3 regions of the Halonatronomonas betaini genome follow, and region 1 is predicted to be linked to each of the others. Evidence: riboswitches for the same ligand, from Rfam matches in the RefSeq annotation. Region 1 holds a riboswitch; each other region holds the start of a gene.
What was found. Region 1 has a riboswitch for cyclic di-GMP ahead of I0Q91_RS06595 (hypothetical protein). Riboswitches for the same ligand answer to the same signal wherever they lie in the genome.
Positions count from the first base shown of each region.

Region 1 (6,603 bases):
GATGCTGCTATTGAGGCAATTAAAGATGGAAAAGTCCATTATACTTCAAATTATGGCTTAGATGAATTAAGGGATAAGATTGCTAAGAAATTAGTTGATGAAAATAAGATTGAAGCTGGCAGGGAGAATATAATTGTTACACCCGGGGCGATGATGGCTTTATCTACTGCTATTTTTGGAACTATAGATACCGGGGATGAAGTTTTGATACCATCACCATATTATTCTTCATTTTATAAGCAGGTTCAGCTGGCAGGAGGTAAACCAGTTGTTGTGCCGACGACTGTGGAGGATGATTACCAGTTAAGCAGAGAGCTCCTGGAAGAATATTATACAGATAAGACTAAATTACTGGTTTTAAATAGCCCGAATAACCCGACCGGGGCGATTCAATCCAGGGAGAGCCTTGATGAGATTGCTGAATTTGCAAAGGATAAAGATATCTTTGTGATCTCTGATGAATGTTATGAGAAGTTTCTGTATCAGGGTGAGCATATCAGTATTGGGAGCCTGCCTGGTATGAAAGAGAGGACATTAACTGTAAATAGTACATCGAAGACCTATTCGATGACTGGCTGGCGGATCGGATTTCTGGCCGGTCCTGAGCAGTTTATAAAAGAGATGGTTAAGGTGCCTCAGAATATGACAATCTGCCCGACATCCTTTGCTCAATACGGGAGTTTACAGGCCTATGATTTATCTGATGAGATAGTTAATGAGAGGTTAAAGGTATTTAGAGAGCGGAGAGATATTGTTGTTGATAAGTTAAATGAATTAGATATGGTTGAGCTGGTGCCGCCGGCTGGAGGTCTGTATGCCTTTCCTAAGTTTGTTGATATTGGCATGGATGCGATTGAGCTCTGTGATTATCTCCTGGAAGAGGCCGGGATTGCAGTTGTGCCTGGCGGAGATTTTGGGATAGGAGCTGAAAATTCAGTCAGGATTGCCTTTACCTGCAGTACTGATGAGGTTAGAGAGGGTATGGGTAATCTAGTTGAAGCTGTTAAAAAATTATAATCAACTTGAATGATAGTATGAAAATTAGGTGGTTTATTAACTTAAGATTAATTATAAAAAAATATTTGAAATTAATTCCTGCATAAGCATAATTTATGCAGGAGTTTTTTATTTGAGGGATAAGTATATAGAGTAATGGAAAAATTATCTATTGGAGTTAAAATAATAAGGTGGAGGATAAGGAGGATTTGTGATGGAGGAGATTGGGCGGAAGATGCTTGGAAATATAGGGGAAGAGATGGCTGCCAGGTATCTTGAAGATAATGGTTATGAGATAGTTGAGAGAAATTATTACTGTCGGCAGGGTGAGCTTGACTTGATTGCCAGGAGAGAGATTCAGGATGAGGCAGATGGCAGGGAAAATGAGACAGGAGGAAGAGAGCTGGTATTTATTGAGGTGAAGACGATTAGTAATCTGGCCTTTGGGGCTGCTGAATACAGGGTCGACAGGAGAAAACAGGCCAGGATTCGCTATACTGCCAGAGAATATCTGGCAAGTCAGGATGAATATTATGAAGAGATAAGATTTGATGGGATTTTTGTCTTCAGGCGGGATGATAGCTGGAAGATCAATCATATTGAGAATGCTTTCTAGATTTAGCAGAGGGAGGTGATGGAATGCCGATTGCAATTAATTCTGGAACTGTTTTTGGGATAGAGGCTGTGCCAGTTGGGGTGGAGGTTGATATAAATCGGGGTCTGCCGGCCTTTGTGATGGTTGGTCTGGCCAATCAGGCAGTCAGGGAATCCAGGGAGCGGGTTAGATCTGCCCTGATCAATAGTGGTTTTAAATACCCGACAAAGCGGATAACGATAAATCTGGCTCCAGCTGATTTAAAGAAGGAGGGGCCTCAATTTGACCTGCCGATTGCCCTGGGAATACTGGCAGGAGATGGGGTTATAAATGAGATCCCTGGAGATACTTATATTATTGGAGAGCTGGCTCTAAATGGCGAGGTGCAGGCAATCAGAGGATTAATGCCACTGCTAGAGCTGGCTGAAAGATCCGGGTTTAAAAACTTTGTATTTCCAGCAGCCTGTAAAAATGAGGTTAAATTTAAGAGTAGATTGAAGCTTTTTCCTGTGAATGATCTTTTCGAGGCGGCTGAATTGTTTCAGGAAGATTTAAATAGACTGGCTGGCTGGGAGTTTAAGGAGAGATTTGAGGATGAGGGGTTAATAGATGTTGAGCTGGCGGATATTAGAGGCCAGAAGGCCGGGCGGAGAGCAGTTGAGATTGCAGCTGCCGGTCGGCATAATCTGATTTTAAGCGGACCTCCCGGGACTGGCAAGACATTACTGGCCAGGAGTATTCAGGGGATTTTGCCTCCACTTGAGAGAGGTGAGTTAAAAAAGGTGGCTGCAATTGGTTCAGCTGTTGGCAGTCCTAAAGTTGATAGAATGGCGCCATGGCGGGCACCTCATCATTCTATATCCAGGGCCGGGCTGGTTGGTGGCGGTAGTTATCCGGCTCCTGGCGAGATAACATTGGCCCATCAGGGGATATTGTTTTTAGATGAGCTGCCAGAATTTAGACGAGATATGCTGGAATTATTGCGACAGCCGATGGAAGCCGGGAGTATCAGTATTTCCAGGCGGGATTATAAGGTGGACTTTCCAGCTGATTTTATGCTGGTTGCTGCAATGAACCCCTGCCCCTGTGGTTATAATGGTTCGAGCTGGCAGGAATGTAGCTGTAGCAGGAGTATGATTGAAAGGTATCAGGCTAAATTATCAGGTCCGCTCCTGGATAGGATTGATATTCAGCTGGAGTTAGTTGATTTGAAACCAGATGAGATGATAACAGCTAAATATAGGGCGGAATCGAGTGCAGAGGTAAGAAAACGGGTTATAGCTGCACGGGAGATCCAGCTGGTGAGGAATAAAGGCTGGATGAATGGTGGTAAGATAGTTGATAGTAATAGGAATGGGGTTATAAGTAATAAAGGCAAATTGAATTCTGAGTTATCGAGGAAAGAGCTGGAAGAGGTCTCGCCATTGGGCCAGGCTGAACGGAGATTTCTAAAGGAGGCGATATTAGGTTTAAAGTTATCAGCCAGGGCAGTTGATAAGATCTATCGGCTGGCCAGAACAATAGCTGACCTTGCCGGGATTGAGACGATTGGAATAGATGAATTATCTGAAGCCAGTTTATACAGGAGGAAGAAGTTTATATAATTTTTGCTGCTGGACTCCTGCTAAATGCTTAAAAACGACAGAAAAGCAGGAAAAATCGATTATATATGTAACTTAATATATAGTTGATTTAAATTATGTCTGGTGGAGGTTGATTAATAATAATGAATAAATTTGATGATATAGGTTTTCCACTTTCTTTAGTTATTGGAGATGAAAGTGACTATTTAGATAAAATTGAAAGAAAAACAACAAGTTTATCTTTGATTGCTCAGAATGAAGATTTGGAAGTTATTCATCAAGAAATTGTTGAAGATAGAATATTTATGATTAAGACAGAAGATGATGCTTTTGAATTTTATTTTCTATTAGATGGCAAGGTAAAAAGCAAAGATAGTGAAGAAATTTTAACAAAAGGTAATTTCATATCAGTAAATGGTGAAGTAGATGAGACATATTTTAAAACACTAGAAAAAACAGAGTTATTAATATTTACTAATTCTCCAGTTTTTAATAATGCTGAAAAGAGATTTAATGAATTAATTGCTTTAAATGAGAAGGTTTTAAATAAGGATCTAGAGACTAAGGAACATTGTACTAGATTGCACTGGCTCTCATTAAAGACTGCTGAATTGTTAGGTTTAAGAGATAAACAGTTGTTTAATTTAAGTTATGCTTCATTTTTACATGATACTGGTAAAATTGAGATTGATTCAGAGATATTAAATAAACCAGGGAGTTTAAATGATGAAGAATGGCAGGAGATGAAGACCCATTGCGTAAAAGGCAAAAACATAATATTAAAATATTTAAAAGAAGGTCATTATAAAGATGTTGCAGAAATAGTACATCAACATCATGAGAGATATGATGGTAAAGGTTATCCCCAGGGATTAAAGGGTGACGAAATAATGATTGAAGCTCAAATATTAACTGTTGTAGATGCTTATGATGCCATGACCAATGAACGACCATACCAGGATAGGCTTAGCCGGGAAGAGGCATTAAAGGAGTTAGAAGAATGTAAAGGTGGACAGTTTTCACCTGAGGTCGTTGATGCCTTTTATAAGGCTGAAAAGGAATATCAGAGAGAAAATATTGAGTAATAAGATAGGTTTATCGCTAAAAGCGATAAACCTTAAATCATTAATGATTTTTTTTTGTTTTTTATTCTCCAGCTACATATAGTGGATTATTAGGGCCATGGCCATTGCCTGAACCTGAATATCCATTGGCTTCTGGTTCTGCTGGATTGTAAATTACTCTTTCTCCATTTTCAAACTGGACTATGTCATTAGAATTTGAGGCGAAGGATGTCATTGAGAAAGAGACGATAAGGGTGAACACGATAAGTAATACGGTTGCTTTTTTAAGCATTTTTTTCCTCCTTTAAATTTGTGAGCTACTTTTCAGCAGGATACCCTTTAAGGGAGGAAATAAAAATAACCTGTCAAACCCAGGAGGCGACAGGTATAATCCTATCCTCCACTTCGGCAATCTGGCAACCATAACATGGATAGTCACAGGTTCACAGACTTTGCGAATCTTTCCTTTCGGAAAGAGTAGCCTTTTTCGGGTAGAGAAAATAATTTTTTCACTTTTATCAATTATATCATAAAAAATAAGTTTTGCATAGTTTTTATTGCCAAAAATTATAATAAAATTTTACTAATTATTTTTTTAATGAGTAAAATACCATGAGATTTTGAATCTTATATATGATATAATAGATTTACTGATAACTTTTTATTTTAAAAAGTTTTTGCAGAGTTTTTGGTGAGTTTATGAAGGAGGAGTAAAAATGTTTACTGACCTCTGGGAAAAAGCCATTAAAATAGGAAAGATGAGGATTGGGGCCAGAGTATTATGTTATTTGATACCAGGCCTATTATTATTTATTCTGGCTTTTTATGCTGAATTAAGTATTTTAGGGCTTATTCTTCTTCTTTATGCTGTAATAATTGGATTTACTGCTGGGTTTAAAGGTGTTATACCAGCAGCTATTTTAATAATTGTTGCAAGTATTATTTCGATAAATAGATTTGGAGTTACATCGTTTTTAAATACTTCTGTGCATATAGCCTTTGCGATTGCTCTCAGTCTGGGGATTGGGCTTTTAAGGGATAAATATCTGGAATATATGGCTAATTATCGGCTGACCCAATTTGGAATAGAGAATGCCAATTTGATGACTTTTTTATTTGATGAGACCAGTACAATAATTGATATTAACAAATATGCATCGGATTTATTAGGATATGAAAAAGAGGAATTAATCGGGGAAGAGTTCGAGTATTTAGTAAGTGAGAGCGGGGAAGAGCTTTATATGGACTGCCTGCGGGATATGGATTATCAGGGTCCTTTAACATTCAGGCTTACTCTGGAGACTAAACAGGAAAAGAAATTGCCGGTTGAAATAAATTGTAAACATCTAAACTATAATGGGCAGGAGTATGGGTTTTTATTTGCGCAGGATATTACTGAGATTTTAAAGAGGGAAAAGGATATTAATTATCTGTTATACCGGGATAGTCTGACTGAATTGTATAACAGGCGATTTTTTGAGGAAGAGCTAAAAAGGCTTGATACAGGAAGACAGATGCCTCTGGCGATAGTAATGATTGATGTTAATGGGCTTAAGGTAATTAATGATACCTATGGCCATAAAGCCGGGGATGAACATCTTAAGAAGGTTGCAAATATATTAAAGAACTCAATCCGTCAGGAGGATATACTGGCGAGATGGGCTGGAGATGAGTTTGTTATCCTGATGCCGAATACTGATTATGATGCAGCTAAACTTTTATACAGGCGGATAAAAAGTAACTGCTTGCTTTCATATGAGAATGGGGATCCGATCTCGGTGGCTATTGGGATTTCAGTAAAATCTGATAGTGAGACGGAGATAAATAGTGTTTTAGAAGAGGCTGATAAGGATATGTATTGTGATAAGGCCCTGGATGGTGAAAATAGCGGTGAGCATCTTGTAAAGCATATGCTGGAAGAGCTTAAAGAAAACAGCTTTGAAACCAGAGAGCATCTGAATAATGTAAGGGAGCTGGCTATAGGACTGGCTGAAAGGATTGGCCTGTGTGATGAGGCCAGGGAGGATCTTGATTTTCTGGCGAAATTTCATGATATCGGGCTGCATATGCTGCCAGATGATCTGATTTTTAAAGAAGAGAGACTGGATAAGGATGACTGGAAAGAGATCAGAAAGCATCCTGAATACGGAAGTAGAATAATTAATTCTCTCAGGGATTATGATGATGTGGCTGAAAATATACTGGCCCATCATGAATGGTGGAATGGCCAGGGGTATCCTGATGGTCTTGAGGGTGAAGAGATCCCTTTATATTCAAGGATAATAGCGATTGCAGATGCCTTTGATGTGATGATATCTGGCAGACCATATAAACCTGCTAGAGATCCGGAGGATGCCCTGGAGGA
Region 1 is NZ_JADPIE010000003.1:236,687-243,289, reverse strand. Features, by position in the region: gene I0Q91_RS06615 (pyridoxal phosphate-dependent aminotransferase) at 1-1,017, shown strand, start outside; gene I0Q91_RS06610 (YraN family protein) at 1,211-1,612, shown strand; gene I0Q91_RS06605 (YifB family Mg chelatase-like AAA ATPase) at 1,636-3,195, shown strand; gene I0Q91_RS06600 (HD-GYP domain-containing protein) at 3,318-4,259, shown strand; gene I0Q91_RS06595 (hypothetical protein) at 4,321-4,530, opposite strand; cyclic di-GMP riboswitch class I at 4,643-4,731, opposite strand; gene I0Q91_RS06590 (sensor domain-containing diguanylate cyclase/phosphohydrolase) at 4,955-6,603, shown strand, end outside.

Region 2 (6,603 bases), 180 kb from region 1:
ATCCTCCGGGAAAAAGAAGCCATTAAAAAATGCCTTTAAAAATTTCATTGTTTCAGCTGCTGTAGAAACAATACCACCTTCTGCTGTTACTGATGCCATATAATTTGGAGCAAAGATCTGTTCTCTCTTATAATAAAATGGTACAGGTTCAGTATCATTAATATCAGTATATGCATAGGTCTTTACAAGACTCAATGGTTTAAAGATAAATTCGTCAAAAACATCGGCTATATTCATATCTGTAACTTTTTCAATAATTGCACCTAACAATTGATAATTAGTGTCTGAATAAAAAACTTTACCCTTCTTTCCAGGTTTAAATTTTGGCTTTAATGACTTAACCTGATTAATTACCCTTTCAAAGGGCCAGGCCTCATCACCTCCGGCAAGCAGCCCGGATGCAGCTTCGCCTTTTGGCTTTTGATAATAGAAATAATCAGGCAGACCAGAAGTATTACTCATCAGATGAGCAACTGTGATTTCCCCGGTATAATCAACGCCATCAAGAATATGAATACCACCGATCAATGATTCAGGGAAGTATTCTGTTATCCTATCAGTAAAAGATAATAATTTCTTCTCCCTTAAAATTAATAATACAGCTGTTATATATAATTTAGTGACACTTGCGATAAAATATTTATCATCCTGGCTAAGATTACCAGCAGACCCTTTCCAGGAGATTGATGAATCTCCATTTTCTACTGCAAAGATAGCACCATAAACATTATTTTTCTTAGCCATCTTAAATAGAGACTTCTCAAATACTTGATCTTTAATCATAACTGGCATCTTAACCACCCCATAATATTTTTTAAATATCTATTTAAATACTGGTTTATACATATGATAAACTGTCAGATAATCATTTTCTTTCTGATCTATTAATTGATACCCGAGATGCTGATATAAATTTTTCGTATCTTCATTGCCTGTATAGAGATAAATACCATCACAGTCATCCAAACCCCTGACAAATTTTTCTGACTCCTCCAGGAGTAATCTGGCGATTCCCTGCCCCTGATATTTTTCACTAACACCTATAACTTCCAGATTATAATAATCTTTGGTTGGTATATTTTTTGTCTTAAAAAGTTTTGCAGACTTTAATATTTTCCTGATATTTAATGCCTTTATCGCTGGAATAATTAATTTGAAGATATCCGGGAAATAAGCCTTTAAAAGTCCTGACATACTCCCAATATTAGAATTTCTAAGATAAGCAACACCAACAACTTTATCACCATCTTCAGCCAGGATTATCTTCTCTCCAGTTTCATAGAGCTTAATAGCAGAAAAGTAATTTAGATTCTCCCAGGTTTTAAATTTTTCTGGCACTGAAAAGTCATACATCAATGTTGTAATCCTTTCAGTTTTAAAAGTTCTGCTCATTACATCTGCTGCCTGCCTCAATTTACCTTCAATATTAATTTCATTAGTCAGGGTATTAATCTCTGCCATATAATATAACCTCCAGGATGGATAATATTTTTATATTAACTAAATATTATTACATTTTTCTCAAACTGTCAATATAAATTTAAAATTGATTTAAAATCTATTGCTAGATCAACTTTTTAAGACAATGCAATAAAAAAGCCCTGCCTGAAATAAGGAAGGGCTAAAAGCTAATACTAAATTATTAATTAATCTTTAATCTTGAGGTAGTAAAACTCTATCAATAACATGGATAACTCCATTAAGGGTTTGAATATCAGTTATAATTACCTCCGAATCATTAATAAATACTTTTCCATCTTCTATTGTTACTTCGATTGTCTCACCCAATAAGGTCTCTACTTCCTGGCCATCTAAACCAACAACAGTTTCTGCCATAACCTGGCCTGAGACTACATGGAATAATAAGACATCAGCTAAATCTTCTGGATTATCCAAAAGTTCTTCTAATACTCCTGATGGTAATGCATCGAAAGCCTCATTAATTGGAGCAAAGACTGTAAAGAGTCCTGGTCCTTGCAGGGCTTCAACCAAATCGGCTGTTACCACTGCTGTAACAAGGGTGTCAAAGCCATTAGCCACGGCTGTCTCAACAATATCTGCAGGCCATAGAACTCCATCAATTACATGGATTACTCCATTACTTGCTTCCACATCAGGTGTGATAACTTCAATGTCTTCATTTAAGAAGACACCTTCATTGATCGATATTTCTATCTGCTGAGGGTTTAATAGAGTATCTGCCTTCATACCATCAGAAAGATCAGTTGACATTACTTTGCCTGGAACAACATGATATTTAAGAACATTAGCCAACCTTGGATCAGCCAGTAACTCTGAAGCTTCCATTTCCATAGCATTTAGAAAATCTTCAAAAGCTTTATCATTGGGAGCGAACACTGTCAAAGGACCTTCAGCCTTAAGGGCATCAACCAAACCAGCCTCTTCCGCTGCAGCCAGAAGTGTTTCAAAAACTCCTGCATCATCAGCAGTTCCAACTATATCATTTAATCCTTCATCAATAATATCGTTTGTTGTATCTGTCAGACCATTTGTACATCCTGTCAGAAAAAGCACCAATGCCAGGGTTAAAGCTAAAAAACCTACTCGAAAGAAATTTCTACTTTTTTTCATTTTATTTATCCTCCTAAATTAATAATGTTTATTATTAATATTATTATACCAAATTTAGAATTATCTCAGTCATATATCAGTCATATTTCAGTCATATCTCAGTCATATTCCAACTTTTTTAGAGTTCAATTTAAAAAACCTGGCATTTTACTGCCAGGCTTCTAAATAATACTATTATATTTTAAAGTTTACTTAATCTGTTTATTCTTCAGAGTTGTCTTCATTTTCGTCTTCTCCGGAATCATCTCCATTTGTATCTTCTTCAGTATCATTTTCTTCAGACTCTTCTAAATCAACAGATGATAAAATAATTGGATCATCTAACTCTATTTTTTCACCAACAATAACCGAAACTGGTTCTTCAAGTATTTTAACTTCATAATCTGAGTCATCAATCACAATTTCATCTTTCATTTCATCTTCATCTTCATCTTCGCTTTGCTCTTTATAGCCAACAAAAGCTCTTAATTTATATTCGCCATCAGAAAGACCTCGGAGCATAAATGAACCAGCATCTCTACCACTAATCTCTTCAATTGAAGTCAATGAGATAGCTTCAGGTTCCGCACCATCTTTAAACTCTTTAGCTTCTGAATCATAATCATTAACATTATATGCTTCAACATAAACATCTCTATTATCAATATCTATAAATTCTTCTTTTATATCTCCATCTTCCTCAAATTTACCTAATACCCGACCAAGAATATTTCCTGCATAATTTTTATCAATTACATTTACAGCCTGTGTATTTAAAATAGCTTTATCTGATCTCCCAGCAAAAACCAGTTTTGTCAGGTCAACATCAAGAACAATCGAAGTAATTGTATCTCTCTCAATTCCAAAATTGTAATCAATCTGAAAACCTTTTTGTTGACCAGCAGGAACTTTCAAAGGCATTTCAGAACCATCATCAAATACTAACCTTGATAAATATCCCTGACCATCTTCATCAGCTAATTTAAGTCTAATTTTATTGTAATTGCCTTCAGGTAAAAATTTATCTCCTAACTTTTTTTCTGTAAATTGAAGCTGTAATAAATCAACTTTTAACATTTCATCTTCTTCATCTTCAAAATTATTAATTGTCTCCCAGCCGCCATCTACATGATTAACATTAACTTCATCGATATAAACATAAACATGTTCAAGATCATTAACAGCATTATCAGCGATAAATAAAGCCAGTTGGCCGGTCTCTTGATCTGTATCTACTCCATCTCCTAAAAAATCACCGGTACAACCTGCTACAACAATCGTAAACAGAATAAGTGAAACAACAAAAATTGTCTTTTTTTTCATTAAATTATTCCTCCTTAGAAAAATCGATTTAATTTTAAATTAAAATAAAAACTGTCGCAAATCAGGCTGCGACAGAAATATAATTGCTGCAACCTGGCAGTCATAGAAAAAAATTCTTTAGACCCATAGCTTTGCGCAAGCCAGCTTTCGCTGACCTTGCCCATATGATTTTTTTATTTTTATTAATTAAAGTATACCATAGTTAAAGATAAATAAAATTGTATTTCTATAAGTGTACCCTTATTTATCGGAATAATGCTCCGAAAGTATCAGTATATTTTGCTCTTCTGGCTGGAGTTTAAATCCATAAAATTCCAGGGCTTTAATTTAATATCTTCTGCCATCTTTCTCTATACGCTACTGTTTCAAAACCTATATTTTTATAAAAGTCAGGTGCTCCTCCAAAACAATACTCTGCTCCTAATGCTTTAGTCTTTTTCATACCTTCAGTCAGAGCAATTGTTGCCAGGCCCTTACCTCTATGTTCAGGCACTGTTGCCAGAGGCTCTAAATAAGCATATTTATTCTGAGTGTCAAACCACATCCCTGCATAACAGGCATATTCTCCATCAGGGGCCTTTATTATAGTTGTTAAATCTTTTCTAAAGTTAGGTCCACTCTGCATTAGCAACCTTCCTTCATAATCATCATCAGGATTAGGACCATGATCAAACCCTTTCCAGAGGCAATCATGTATCTTCTTTATATCATTTTCCTCTTCCAGTGTAAATAATGAATAATCGGATGGCAGGTCAAATTCAACAAAATCTTTTTCATAAGAGAATATAGTTACTATTTCTTTATATTCTTTCTTATAACCATTATTTTGTAATAGATCTCTTTTAACTTTTTCTTTATCTGTAATCCATACATTTAAAATAATCTTTCCATCTTTAATTGTTGATAATTCCTTTTCAACATATTCAAGCATCTCAAATAATAATTTATTATAACCTGGTTTTACAACTAAAAAAGCATCTCCTAAATCCATCTCATAACATGCTAAACCAATGATTTCTCCTTTTTCCTCCCAGATACCAAATCGATGAGCAGATTGATAATTAAAATACGGATGAGTATGGGCATATTCAAAAAATTGTTGTAAGAGATAACTGTTTAATGTGCCTACATTATAAATATCAACTAAAAACTGACTCACTTTTTTAAAATCAGCTAATAACTTATATCTTCTTCTAGTAATCATCTTCTCACCTCTTATTTTGTTTTCTTATATAATCATTCAGGATATTTTAAATTTATCCTGCATGATTTTTGTTATTACATAAATCAATGTTTTATTATGTTAAAAGCCAAAAATTGTAACCAGCTTTATTTTCTTTTTAGTTTTAATCGTCTATAATATTAAATAAATGATAAATAACTATACAGGAGGGTTAAGCATGAAAAATAAAAGGGAAGATATTGTAATGGCAGTATTTATAGCAGATGCCCTATCTTTTGGCTCACACTGGGTTTATGATACAGACAAATTAAAAGAAGAATACACAGGAATCATCAATGAATTCAGAGCTCCAATGTCTAATTTCCATGAAGGTAAAGCAGCTGGAGATTTAAGTCATTATGGCGAACAGGCTCTGGCCCTTTTAAGATCGATCTCTGATAATAAGGGGTTTAACCTTAAGAAATTTAAAGCTGACTGGATAAAACATGTTGAAAATACTGAGATGTATATGGATCATTCGATGAAGGATACTCTGAATATATTTAAAGTTTCAGATACACTTATCGGTGCTGATAATGTTGAGCTCGGTGGAATAGCCCGAAGTCTGCCATTATTTATAGAAGAGGATATTTCTAAAGAAGAATTTATGAATTTAGTCCACATGACTCATAACGGAGAAGTTGTTGATCAGACAGCTGAATTTGTTTACCAGGTGATGAAAGATATTCTGGATGGTAAAAATTATAAAGAGGCCATTGAAAACAATAAAGATATAAATCAATTTATTCTGGATAATTTTAATAAAATTGGTCCTAAAGATAAAATAGTGGAAAATGCCGATGATCGGGGTCAGGGCTGTTCTATTCAGCAGGGTCTGCCGATTGTACTGGATGTATTATGGAATGCCGATAACCTAATGGAAGCCCTGACTTTAAATATCATGGCCGCCGGAGATAACTGCCCTAGAGGAATGGTTATTGCAGCAATAATGGCCGCCAGCGAGGGTTTAGATACTATACCTGCAGAATTGATCGATGGTTTTAATAAATCAAAAGAAGTTAAGGAATTAATTTAATCTAGCAGCTTTAATCTTTCTGCAAGATTAAAAAACTCAAGGTCGGCTTGAACCGGGTAATTATAATCCGGTTTTCTGCCGACCTTTTTTTATATATAATTTGGCTTTATTTGATTAATCAGCCCCAGATGGGCATTAAAATTAATTATATTATCTAGATTTCACAATAAATTTAATAGCTGTACGCTCTTCTCCTCCAATCTCAACTTCTTTAAATGCAGGTATGCAGATTAAATCGATCCCTGCTGGCGCTACAAAACCTCTAGCTATCGCAACTGCCTTAACTGCCTGATTGATTGCTCCTGCACCTATTGCCTGCAATTCAGCAGTACCATTTTCTTTAAAAGTTCCCGCTAAAGCGCCTGCTACAGAATTAGGATTAGAATTTGCTGCTACTTTTAATACATCCATGTAATAAAATTACCTCCTTAAAAACTTAAGTCGGGGCTGA
Region 2 is NZ_JADPIE010000003.1:414,428-421,030, forward strand. Features, by position in the region: gene I0Q91_RS07470 (serine hydrolase domain-containing protein) at 1-792, opposite strand, end outside; gene I0Q91_RS07475 (GNAT family N-acetyltransferase) at 823-1,461, opposite strand; gene I0Q91_RS07480 (fasciclin domain-containing protein) at 1,654-2,592, opposite strand; gene I0Q91_RS07485 (DUF4382 domain-containing protein) at 2,794-3,894, opposite strand; cyclic di-GMP riboswitch class I at 3,979-4,065, opposite strand; gene I0Q91_RS07490 (GNAT family N-acetyltransferase) at 4,217-5,098, opposite strand; gene I0Q91_RS07495 (ADP-ribosylglycohydrolase family protein) at 5,295-6,152, shown strand; gene I0Q91_RS07500 (stage V sporulation protein S) at 6,303-6,563, opposite strand.
Region 2: it holds a riboswitch for cyclic di-GMP, as region 1 does, so the genes downstream of both, I0Q91_RS07485 (DUF4382 domain-containing protein) here and I0Q91_RS06595 (hypothetical protein) in region 1, are expected to answer to the same signal.

Region 3 (6,603 bases), on a different contig from region 1:
TTCACCTCCTTTCTACTCACCGATCAGGATTTCTATATTCTGGTTGTCACCGTGTTGAATTACTTCTAAACTCTCATCATTTTTAAAACTCATGATATCAGCTGAGTTATTCTCTCCGTTTTGATCTATCCTTTTACTTGTATTTGTTCCTAATTGAATAATTCCAGCTTCATTATCATCTTTACTCTGATTTATTTGTCCTGTATGATTGCTTCCATATTGAGCTATTAAAGCTATATTATAATCTCCATTTTGTTCAATAGAGGCTTCATTATTTCCAGACCACCAAGCAAATTCGTCTTGATGAGTAATTCCTATATTATTGTCTCCTTCTTGATAAATCTCTGTTGAATTATTATTACCAATTTGTTTAATCAAACTATAATTGTTTACCCCTACTTGTTCTATTGAAGCAAAATTAATGTTTCCCACCTGGTTTATATTAGCCAAATTATCTGTATAAGTATTATAGCTTATATCATTGTAATCCAGGATTGAAACTTCGCCTAATAAATTTTTTTGATTTTCAGATTCTAATTCTAGCAATTCATCATTAATATCTTCAGCCTGAACAAAAATTCCAGCAGACAGAACAAATACACATATTAAAATAACTAACATAAATTTTTTAATAAATAAACTGTTTAGTTTTCTTATTATATTTTTGAAGGCCAATTTTTCCATTATATCACCTACTTAAAGTGATTTTGATACAGCCTGAATTAACAGGCTGCAATGAATTGAAATTCAATCAATTCCCCTGAATTACTGTTGCAGAATTAGAATTTCCTTCTTGATTTATTGTAGCAATATCTTCTGCTGCAGTTTGATTAATTAATGCTGAATTATCATTACCTCTTTGAACAATAGAGCCTTCATTATTTCCAGTAATATTCCAATCTACAGCAAATTGAACTATCTGAGCTTCATTATTGTCGCCAAATTGATCTATTTGAGCTTCATTACCTTCAACAAAGTCATGCTGATTAATATTAACGGTATTAGCTTCTCCAATTTGATTTATTGAATAGATACCTCTATGGGCGATATCACCAAATATTTCTGCTTCATTTGCGATTCCTTCTTGATTTATTCTTGCTTTTCCCTCTACTGATGACATAAGATTTATATTAGCAAAATTAGATTCCCCTTCTTGTTTTATAATTGAATTATTTTCTCGAGCCCAAATTTGATAAATTAAAGCAGTATTTATTATACCATCCTGCTCAATATCAGCATTCATATCTGGCCCGGCTTGATAAATATCCCCTAAATTCAATTCGCCATCTTGAGATATTATAGCTTCAGAATTACCTGTTCCAAAAGTCTGAAGAATATCTGCTGTATGGTTATCTCCTTTTTAAATAATTTCAGATGTAATTACTGCTATTTCTGAAGGATGCTGTTGATTAATAGTTGCCACATGATTAGATCCTTCTTGTTCTAAATTAGCAACATTACCAGTTGTTTGATTTATTATTCCTAAATGCTCATTACCTATTTGTTCCACATCAGCTTCTGCGCTGTCCCCTATCTGGTCAATATCTGCTTCATTGCCTGCCAATCCAACAAAACTGATACCAAAGACTAATATAACAGCCAAAGTAAAAGCAAATAGTTTTTTCATTATATTAATAAGCCTCCTTTTTATTAGTTAAAGATCATTTTGAATCCTTAAAACTAAAAATATAATCTATAACCAATAATTAAGGCCTATAACTATAAACAACTATAATTAACTAAGCTTTTGAAATAATGGGCACCTTATTAAATAAGGTGCCCATTATTATAACACCTATTAGATCTATTAATTAGTGCTTTGTATTACTTCAGCAGTATTTTCATATCCTTCTTGATTTATATCAGATGAATGACCTGCATCTTCACTTTGCCATAATAAAGCTGTATTATCATTTCCAATTTGATTTATTTCTGCAGAATCATTTCCACCCTGGTGGAGACCTATAACATTTCTATCACCAGTTTGCTGACCAGCAAACACGGAATCAGTTTGTACTGCCCGATCGGTTTTTTCTTCACCATTAAATCCTACAAACTTGTTTTCGTCGCCTTCCTGAGTGAAGAATACTTCTGAGTCATTTTGTGCTGGGAATTCTGTATTATGCTCAAGCCTGAATAAATTATCGTCTCCATCTTGTTTAATCCAAGCATTTGCTTCAGTTTGAACTAGTTCAATGATATTTCTGTTACCCTCTTGAACTAAATCTGCATCACTACCGCCTAGGTTCTGAGTTTCCCCACCTGAGAAAACATCAGCTTTATTTTCATCTCCATCTTGATAGATAGTTACTGCACTTGAAATTGACCATGGGTAATCTGATAAATATGAATCTATTATAGCTTTATTTTCATTTCCCATTTGATCTATCTCAGACCAAGAATTAGCACCATTTTCATCATAATTTCTATTTATTTCAGCAAAATTTTCCATACCATCTTGATTAATTCTTAAAAATAATGCAGTATTATCACTGCTAGATACTGAATTAATTATTGCTTCATTTCTTATTCCTGCTTGATCAATCCAGGAATATGTTGCAGCTTCCCAGCCTGGATCATGAATATCATGACCTAATCCCCAAAGATTGCCTTCTTGAGTTATTTTAGCCTCATGAGATTCACCCACTTGCTCAATCATAGCATCTAAATTAGTCCCATCCTGGTCAATTGTAGCTTCATGACCTTCATCAGCCATTACTCCCATGCTCATACCAAAGACGACTGCTATTGCTAAAATACCGATAAATAGTTTTCTCATTAGTATTAATCCCCCTTTATTGGATTTGGTTTTTCCCTTTGGTCGGTTTCACCACTGGCTCACTGCTATCTTTTCAGGTGACCAGATTTAAGATAACAGGTCACTGCCTCCAATAAGGAAGGTTAAATATTAAGCTAATTCTTATAGTGCTCTCCACATGCCTAAACTGCCAATCCAGCAACTTTCAGTTCGGCTGAGTCAGGTTTTTTAATCACCTCCAGGTTTGATTTATTCTATTATAAGGATTTGTAATCTATCTCAAGCTTAGCTTCAAGCTTGCTAGCTGTTTGCTTATAATGGTTTGAGATTCTATCTTTTATTCTGTCAGCTTCTCTGGAATCGACATCATAAAGGATTAATGCGTATTGGTCATGATTTAGCTGACAGAGGACATCGCAGCAGCTAATTTCTGAGGAAAGGATATCCAGCAAATGCTGGCCGGCCTCTTTGATACTGGGTTGATTTTCTGGATAAGTGTCAATCTTTATCTGGTAAAAGTAGGTCGAGGGCCAGCAATCTCTTTCAGACCGTCGACTTTCCAGCTCATATATGTGACTGAATAGGATTTTATCGCAGATAAAGGCCGACTCCATAAATAACTTCCTCCTATTGATGCTGCGATCTCTATTGATTTTTCTATCACTTTCTGTTTATTATTATAGGGAATACTTGCGATGATTTGAATAATGCTGGGATAATGCACGATGATGCTGGGATAACGCAATCGAGTAGGAGAGAAATAATTAATTTATTTCTCGTCCTCTCACACCACCACAGCATACCGTTCGGTACTGGGCGGTTCATTAAGTATTAATTACTTGTGCATATCTTTCTGTAAAACTAAAGTATCCGAGTTTCTTTAATAACTGATTGGTAAAGCTTTTTGCAAGTATAGGGCTATTGGATATTCTCCAGTAGCCTTTCCTTGTGTTAGCATATTCCCACGCTTTGGGCTCTTTAATACCTAATTTCCTGAGCATCCTAAAGCGGGTTTTGACCTTCTTCCACCGTTTCCAGTAGCACATTCTTATTCGTCGTCTTGCCCACTGATCAAGAGCTCGCATCTTGCTTTTCATATCAGCTATTTTGTAATAGCTAACCCACCCTGTGATTGTCTGTTTTAATTTCTTAAAACGATATTTCATCGTCCAGGGCTTGTTTCTTGATGTGAGTTCTTTTATCTTTGTTTTGATTTTCTTGATTGATTTCGGGTGGATTCTTATCCTTACTTCACCATTCATCCGATAAAATGAGAACCCTAAGAATTTTCTTCTCCAGGGTCTGCCGACTGCACTTTTTGTTGTATTAACTTTAAGTTTCAGTTTCTTTTCAATAAATAAAGTTATGCTTTTCATAACTCTTTCAGCCGCTTTCCTACTTTTGACATAGATCTGATTGTCATCAGCATAACGGCAGAATTTATGATTGCGTTTTCCCAATTCTTTGTCCAGTTCGTCCAACATAATGTTACTGAGTAGTGGACTTAGAGGTCCTCCCTGAGGACATCCTTCATCTGTTTTCTTAATTAGACCATCAATCATTACTCCTGAGTTAAGATAAGCTCTTATCAATTTCAGCACCCTTCTATCCTGCACTTTTCTGGCTACCAAAGACATCAGTTTATCATGTTGAACAGTATCAAAATACTTTTCAAGGTCAATATCGACCACCCATGTATAGCCATCATTTATATATTCTTTAGCTTTATTTACTGCCTGATGTGCATTCCTTCCAGGTCTGAACCCATAACTATATTCTGAAAATCCTGGGTCAAATATTGGTGTCAGCTGTTGTGTTATTGCCTGCTGAATCATTCTATCCGTTACTGTTGGGATACCAAGTAGTCTTACTCCACCACCAGGCTTAGGTATTTCTACTCTTCTTACAGCCTGTGGTTTGTAGTTACATTCCAGTATATCTTTTAGAAGCTGTCTGCCATTTCTTTCAAGATGAGGTAGAAGTTCATCTACACTCATTCCATCAATTCCATGGCTGCCTTTGTTCTTGACGACTCTTTTATATGCCCTATTCAGGTTAGGAGCCTCTAGAATTTTCTCCATCAGATTACTGGAGTCTGCATTTTCACCGTTTCCTACATTCGGCAACGCCGCAGAAACACTCTGCACTCTCTCATTACTTCTAGCTTCCAGCCTTCTCTCCTGAGAGCAGCCTTCATATGAAGTTGTCTGCTTTCTATGTGTTTCCGTCGAGTTGTTCAAATCTAAGAAACCTCCTAATGTTTCATCCTTCAATTGATGTATATATCCATCAATCTACTATGACTTCTGCTGCATTCTGACAGTTCAGCTCTTACATTACTGCAGAGTTTATTGCTTAGAAGTTCATCACCACAATTTACTGTCAGACCTTCCCTGGTTAAGAATATTTACTTTCACTTCACCTATCTGCTGTATTTACACTTCCTGTTTCGAATAGTTTTGGGCTTTATTTTGTTATGCAAACTCACCCACAGGAATATGCCTTTTATACAGTTCGTATTCCTCAGACCGAAGTTTTGCCTCCAACTTCCTTCAGATTCCATCTCACGATGGACACCCTTGTCTTCAGCTAGTGGTTGGCACTATTAACCCCCACATCAGACTTTCACTGATTAGCAAATATCCATGCCAGGCAAACATAAAATAACCCCCACCCAGGATGCCTGGTGTGAGGGTTATTAAAAGAGTTATATGAAAAATGAGCTAAGTTTAATTTATTAGTTTTGTTCTGTTTTTATATAGCCCGTTACATAATGGACATCATATAGATCATCATAAGGAAGATTAATACTACCAACATCATCCCAGTAAATCTCTTCATCTCTAAGATCCTTTACAGTGTCTGATAAATCAGTTATTTTGTCAGAACTATAAATTCTTCCTGGACCATGAATATCACTTTCATAATATTCACCTTTAAGTTCGTCTCTATCATCTGTATGGGCTGAAATCTGGACTTCCTGACCAGTTAAAATATTTTCTGGATCTGTTAATTTCTGGCCTGATAATGTCTTATATGTCCAATTGATTCTGTCTATTAATAAATCGCCTTCATCATTTTCAAATAGTTCTATTTCAACATCCAGGGTTATAAAGTGATCTTCAGCCTGATCGATAACATCTGGAAGATAAAATGTGAATTCATCGAGATTTTCAATATTATTCTCTATAAAATACTCACCTGCACCAGGCAGGCCATCTCTTTGGAAATATATATTTGTTGTGTCATAATGATTAATAACCTGATCATCTCTAAAATATTCTGGTGAACCATTATTATAGCTCAGGTAAAAATCAATACCTGAAGTATTATTATCATCCTCGATATCACTATCTGATATAACCTGTGGGGTAAAGGCGATTTCTAATTGATGGTTTTCTATTTCTAAATCTTTGAAATTATTTATTTTTACTATGTTATCTTCATCTGGTTCGGTTAATGTCATATTACTGACAAAATACATGGCCTGGAGTCTTATCTCCTGAGATTCAGTTGCCATCATTTCAACTAGGTCAGGGCTGATAGCTGCTGCACTAAAGAAGCTGCCTGCAACTGCAACGGCATCCAGGTCATTATCCTGAATTGTAAGACTATCGAATACGACTTCATCATCTTCGGAATAAGCGGTGCCATCTTCAAAGGTTATTAAACCGAGATCTATTTCATTTGTATCTTCATCAATAAGATCGCCAGGGATTGAATCCATGCCATTTTCTAAAGCAAGGTTACCGGCATAATTGCCATCTGCATCAACAAAGGTGATTGCGCCAGGTTCTCTAGGGAAATCAATAGAAAAAGTCTCATTTTCAATGTCGATAACTTCA
Region 3 is NZ_JADPIE010000004.1:126,150-132,752, reverse strand. Features, by position in the region: gene I0Q91_RS08120 (hypothetical protein) at 13-684, opposite strand; gene I0Q91_RS08115 (hypothetical protein) at 752-1,300, opposite strand; gene I0Q91_RS08110 (hypothetical protein) at 1,361-1,627, opposite strand; gene I0Q91_RS08105 (hypothetical protein) at 1,808-2,779, opposite strand; cyclic di-GMP riboswitch class II at 2,811-2,899, opposite strand; gene I0Q91_RS08100 (hypothetical protein) at 3,016-3,372, opposite strand; gene ltrA (group II intron reverse transcriptase/maturase) at 3,583-4,998, opposite strand; gene I0Q91_RS08090 (hypothetical protein) at 5,496-6,603, opposite strand, start outside.
Region 3: it holds a riboswitch for cyclic di-GMP, as region 1 does, so the genes downstream of both, I0Q91_RS08105 (hypothetical protein) here and I0Q91_RS06595 (hypothetical protein) in region 1, are expected to answer to the same signal.